Regions from separate parts of the Paenibacillus sp. cl130 genome, predicted to be linked through region 2. Evidence: predicted binding sites of a transcription regulator. Region 2 holds the regulator's gene; the other holds the start of a gene.

Region 1 (3,178 bases), 170 kb from region 2:
ATACGCAATTTTGTTTTTGGCAAAGTAGCCGTGCAGATTCATAACACCCAGACCGACGGAGTGCATTTCACGGTTCGCTTTCGCAACACCTGGTGCATTAGCTACTTGGGTCATATCGCTGACTGAAGTGAGCGCGATCATACCCTCATGAACAGATTCGCGAATTTTACCATGTTCCATCACATTTACAATGTTCAGAGAAGCCAGATTACAGCTCACGTCCCGGCGGATAGTATCCTGTTGTCCGTAATCTGTAATTTCGGAAGTTTCCTGCAACTGGAAGATTTCCGTGCATAGGTTCGACATCTTGACTTGACCCACGTTTTTAAGAGCATGTGCCTGGTTCGCGTTACTTTTGTTCATGATATATGGATAACCAGACTCCAACTGAATCATGGCAATTTTCGTCAGCATGTCACGTGCGCTCATCGCTATTTTTTTCTTCACCCGATCGTCAGCAAGCAGCGTGTCGTACATTTCATCCAAATCCATGTCGTCCAGATGCGTTCCATAGGCTTTGAACACACTGTAAGGAGCAAATACATGCAGCGGTTCATTATCTTGAGCCAGCTTGTAAAAGCGGTTTGGCACCAGTAATCCAATAGAAAGTGTCTTGAGACGTACTCTTTCGTCAGCATTGATTTTTTTGCTATCCAGGAACTCAAGCACGTCCCATCCGAAAATGTTGTAATAGGCTGCGCCAGAACCTTTACGTTGTCCCATTTGATCTGCGTAGGAGAAGCCGTCTTCCATCAGCTTCAGCACAGGCATTATGCCTTTTGCTGCGCCTTCTACACCCTTAATTGCTTCACCGCGTGCCCGCAGTTTCGACAGGTTGACCGCAACACCGCCCCCGATTTTGGACAACTGCATGCAGGTGTTCAGCACATAGTTGATTGAGTTCAGGGAGTCGTCCATTTCGAGCAGGAAGCAGGAAACCAATTCCCCACGGCGGCTTTTGCCTGCATTCAGGAAGGTTGGTGTCGCTGGCTGGAGACGTTGCTCCATCATCGAGCGGGACAACAGGCGTGCCGTATCGGCGTTACCGCGTCCTAAATGCAGCGCGACAGCAGCAACCCGGTCAGGGTAATGTTCCAGATAGACTTTACGGTCGTTACTCTTCATTGCATAGTCGGTATAAAACTTGGATGCTGCCATATAGGAAGGGAATTTAAAATTATAGCTATGAGTGATATGGAAAATATCATTAATTTCGTCAGCCGTGTAGCTGTTATAGAAATTTTCGTAATAATCATTCTCAATCATATACAGCACTTGAGCGGCTGTGTCAGCAAACTTCAAACTCCGTTCCTGAACTTCCTTCATAAATTCTGCTACAGCCTCTTGGTCCTTTTCCAATTGGAAAAAGCCGTCTGTATCGCGTTTCATCAACATGTTGTTCAATTCAATATGCCGCAACTCGGCTCACCTCCTGTTTAAAACGCTCTACATCTCCGAACGTTCCAGATAATTCAAATTTACTAATTACGGGGACATTATAGTGGTCGGCAATCAAATCCGCACTTTTGGCAAATTTCTCACCCCAGTTACGATTGCCGCTTGCAGCTACACCAACAAGGTTTTGTGCATTTTTTTTCAAAAAGGAAGATACCCTCTCAGGTATCTGCCCAAACCCGGTTGTATATGTAATAAGTACGTAAGGTTCTTCTATAGTCATTTGCTCCTCGATCTGAACCGCTGGAAGCTTGAGCTTGTTTATAAATCTTTTTACATTGCCGGTCTTGGAATCATATGCAATCAGCATGGTATGCAACCTCCTTAAACAATTAACGAAAAAAGAAAACGGCATTGCCCGAGATCCATCATAGCTGGAAACCCTTGCTGGCTGTGCCATTTAAAATTTTTGACTCTATATTTACATGTATTTTCATACCTGTATCTTCAAGATATCGGGCATAAATACGTTTTTTACACTATATTTAGAGTACATTCTCTATTTTATATCTATATATAGTTTTGTCAATCGGTCTAGAGGGGATCAGCGGACCCAGATCGGGTATAAGTCCAAGCGGGGTACGGAAAAGAGCGAAAGAACTTTTTTTTCGTAAGTATGTTAAAAAAGTATTGGAGTTTTTGAGGGTGAAGATGTACGATTTGTCAATGGGCAATAGAATGGAAAATTTACATTTTACTGTAGAAAGGATGAAGCAGATGGGAAATGATTTTATGGAATTTCAATCGTTTAATATGATCTTTTTTATCGTATTTGGACTCATTGCTATTGTAATGATTATGGGAATTGTCAAAACGATAGGAGCGGGCCTGTCCAATCAAGCAGCCGAACGGATACAACGTTCATGTAAGGTTGTGGATAAACGGACGAGAGTGCGTGGGGGATCAGGCGATTTTTCAGCTTCGACATATTATTATATCACCTTTGAGTTTGACGGGGGTGAGCGTATGGAGCTGGAGGTGAAGGATACGGACTTTGGTATGATTGTGATCGGGGATCGTGGGGAGCTTCATTATAAAGGTACACGTTTTCTGGAGTTTGTAAGAGTAATGGAAGCATAAAGGTGTTGGCGGGGAGTTAGTATTGCCAAAACAAATACATAATTGGAGGGAAGATTACGATGCCGCATATCATTGGAAAACGAATTGTATTGAGAGAATACCGTCAAGAAGATGTACCAGCTATCCGAAAATGGGTCAATGACCCGGAAATCACACGTGGTTTAAGCGACGTGTTTATCTACCCGCATTCACAGGTGAATAGCGAATCCTTTTTGCAGATGATGATTGACGGCAACCCCGAGATCAAAGGTTTTGTCATTGCGCATAAAGACACACTGGACTATATCGGACAACTGGATTTATTTAAAATCAACTGGGTAAATCGGCACGCCACCCTTGGTGTTGTGATCGGGCGTGACGGTGACTTGGGCAAAGGCTACGGACGGGAAGCGATCCGGCTGTTACAAAAATTTGCATTTCATACACTGAATCTGCATCGGCTGGAGCTGGAGGTCTATGCGTTCAATGAACGTGCACACCGTTGCTATTTGGCATGCGGCTTCAAGGAGGAAGGGCGGCTACGGGAAAAGCTATTCAGGGAAGGGCAATACTATGACATTATTCAGATGGGGATTTTGCGAAGCGAATACGAGGCTGCAGAGCAAGCGACGGAATCCTAAGAGTGCAATCTCATAAGCTATTT
Region 2 (3,178 bases):
TGCGAAAGAAAAGAGTCCTGCTCACTTTGTTTGTCGGGTTTGTCCTGATTCTGTTCCTCAATTCAAATTGGATGTCCTGGTTCTATCCGATTCAATATAAGGATGAGATTCGGCAGTATTCACAAACGTATGAAGTGGACCCATTTTTGGTGGCGTCTATTATCCGCGTAGAAACCAATTTTAAAACCAGTAAGCAATCGCATAAGGGTGCACTGGGGTTGATGCAGATTATGCCGAATACAGCAAATTGGATTATGGACAGCGCCCAGATTCAAAAGGTTCCGCTAGACAGTGTCAAGCACGAGCCTGGTACCAATATAGAGCTGGGAACCTGGTATTTGCATAACCTATCCATGAAGTTTCAGGATAATCCTGTAGCAATCGTAGCTGCTTACAATGCAGGGCCGGGTAAAGTTCAAGAGTGGCTCGATAAGGGAGTGTGGGATGGAAAAGAAGAGTCCATTAAGCAAATCCCTTTTGGTGAGACACGACATTATGTACAGCGGGTCATTTATTACTACAGGCAATACACGAAAATTTATAATGATTTTTAAAAGACAAGTTAATGACATGATGAGCCTTTTCGCTTTAAAATGAAAAAAAGCGCAGGACAGGCTGTTTTTAGCAGCCCGTCCATACACTTTTTCTTGTTATTTCTGCATTATTACCGCGATTATTGGTATTGACCTGCCAATTGTTGTTCGGCGATCGTTACGAGGCGTTTTGTGATGTAGCCCCCGATCGAACCGTTCTCATAGGAAGTCATGTTACCTTGGTATCCATCTTGAGGAATGCTGATACCCAGCTCTTGAGCGATCTCATATTTCATTTGCTCCAGAGCGCCGGAGGATCTGCTGACTACCAGATTGTTGGAGTTGCCATTGTTTCCTTGTGCCATTGTTGTTCACCTCCTCGCGATGTGGTAAACATATTATGATCCGTTTTGACAAAATTATTACTAAAAATCTTCGGGAATTTATTGGAAAAAGAAAGTGGTGAGATTATGAAATGTCCGTATTGTGCCTACAATGGCACAAAAGTGTTGGATTCGCGACCTGCGAATGATAACAAGTCCATCCGTCGCCGCCGTGAATGTGAGCAGTGTGCCAGGCGTTTTACCACCTTTGAAATGGTGGAGGAAACCCCACTCATGGTCATCAAAAAAGACGGCAGCCGTGAAGAGTTTAGTCGTGATAAAATGCTGCGCGGTCTCATTCGAGCCTGTGAGAAGCGCCCAGTATCCGTCGAGCAATTGGATATGATCGTATCCCAGGTGGAGAACGCTATCCGCAACACAGCAGCCACAGAAGTCGATAGTCAGCAGATCGGGGAGCTGGTCATGGAACAGCTTTACCCAGTGGATGAAGTCGCCTACGTACGTTTTGCGTCCGTCTATCGTCAATTTAAAGACATCAATATGTTTATGAAGGAACTGAAAACATTGTTATCTAAAGATACAGCCAGCGACTGATCGCTGACTGTATCTTTCTTGGGTCAAGGTGGGAAGATGATTATATTTTTTTTATAAAAGTATTGACACAGGAATAAAAATTTTATATGATATAGAAGTCGCTTGAAACGTTGATTAACTTACTTATGATGGGGCCTTAGCTCAGCTGGGAGAGCGCATCGCTGGCAGCGATGAGGTCAGGGGTTCGATCCCCCTAGGCTCCACCAAACTTTTATTATGGACTCTTAGCTCAGTTGGTAGAGCAGTTGACTCTTAATCAATTGGTCCAGGGTTCGAGTCCCTGAGAGTCCATCCTTTTAGAAAAAACGGCAGAGATGCCGTTTTTTTGTTGTTTATAGATCTATTCCCAGTCTAACCGAGAACAGTTATGGGGTTTTCATTAGCATTTTTTCATTAGCATATCAAAAGAAGTATGGCAAAAAAGAACATCATTGTTTAACGATGACTGACATAATCGGAAAGGGATTTGAGATACTCACCATTCACCAATTTTCTTGGGGCGAATACGGCTGTTAAGAAAGTTAGAGATTTTGAACGCGCGATTTTTTCATCCATCATGGAATGGTCGGCTTCAGGTAAATGAATCACGGACAGCAGTTCTGGAGGTATTTTCTGGCGATAGACTCGCTCGGTACCCTTTACATCAACATTAATATCTTTGCCAGCCAGAACCAAGAGTACAGGAGAATGGAAGTGACTTAATTCTTCGGTGGAATCAGACAGAAAATTTTTGCCTATAAAGCTCCATCTTTCTTTGGAAATCATATCGTCAGGATCGGCTATGCCTAGATATTCTTCATAAGAAGCATGTTTTTTCAGTAACTGTAGAACTTCTTGATCGTAGTTCAATGTCTTTTGAATTTCTTGCGGAGTAGCTCCTTCTTGTTCCATTTCTTTTCTGGTATTAAATTGTCCTTGGGAAATCCAGTTCACGGCAGGCGATACAAGGATGCTGAATGCAATATCATGCTCCTCTTTAACGATCTTCGGAATGACCCATCCTGCTTGACTGGCTCCCCATAGGCCGATTTTTTGCTTATCAATTATCGGTAAGCTTCTTGCCCAGTCTATTGCATATCGGATCTCCTGTGCGCGGTCCTCCATGCTTTGGTCGAGCCAATTGCCAGGAGCGCTGTTAATACCGGGCTTATTCAGTGACAGGGAGGCATAACCCTTGGAAGCGAACTTTTCCCACAGTGGTTTGTATCCATCATCATATGTGTCATTAATAGGACCATCCCCATGGACAAAAACAACCAATCCAACCTTTCCTGAGTAGTTCTTAGGCAAAGCTAATGTACCTGTTAACAGCCCTTTAGGTGTCGCAATTTGTATTTTTTCTTCTGTCATCTTGTAGGAATTTTGATATAGAACAATTAGTATCAAGGCAACAGCCAGAGCTGCCGCAATACCAAAAGTAAGCTTGAATGTTTTTTTCAACGATGCTCTCTCCTCGAATGCAGGTTCTCTTTCCAACTCATCAGATGCCATACAGGCTCCTTGAACCAAAAATGCCGTAACCCATTATACTTGGATTGTTCTACTTCAAACGCCAGTTTGTGATACAAACGGATAGCCCCTTGGTTCTTATACGCTACATGAAGCGTCAATGCATGAAACCCAGATTCAACCGTAAATTGCTGTGCGAAAGCTAGAAGACGGCGTCCTATTCCCTGGTTACGATGACTTGAACGAATCGCCAAATGA

What was found. Region 2 encodes NrdR, which represses ribonucleotide reductase genes. Its sites were predicted from a motif close to AACACNATATATNGTGTT; they were not measured.
Region 1: the regulator NrdR is predicted to act here: its motif matches at 1,931-1,948, upstream of nrdI (class Ib ribonucleoside-diphosphate reductase assembly flavoprotein NrdI).

The regions. Positions count from the first base shown of each region.
Region 1 is NZ_FOYG01000001.1:471,769-474,946, reverse strand. It holds gene nrdE (class 1b ribonucleoside-diphosphate reductase subunit alpha) at 1-1,419, opposite strand, end outside; gene nrdI (class Ib ribonucleoside-diphosphate reductase assembly flavoprotein NrdI) at 1,406-1,765, opposite strand; gene BM358_RS02110 (DUF2500 domain-containing protein) at 2,173-2,535, shown strand; gene BM358_RS02105 (GNAT family N-acetyltransferase) at 2,595-3,155, shown strand; gene BM358_RS02100 (MFS transporter) at 3,158-3,178, shown strand, end outside.
Region 2 is NZ_FOYG01000001.1:642,387-645,564, reverse strand. It holds gene BM358_RS03010 (lytic transglycosylase domain-containing protein) at 1-554, shown strand, start outside; gene BM358_RS03005 (alpha/beta-type small acid-soluble spore protein) at 674-898, opposite strand; gene nrdR (transcriptional regulator NrdR) at 1,004-1,471, shown strand; tRNA gene BM358_RS02995 (tRNA-Ala) at 1,602-1,677, shown strand; tRNA gene BM358_RS02990 (tRNA-Lys) at 1,690-1,762, shown strand; gene BM358_RS02985 (alpha/beta hydrolase family protein) at 1,907-2,911, opposite strand; gene BM358_RS02980 (GNAT family N-acetyltransferase) at 2,908-3,178, opposite strand, start outside.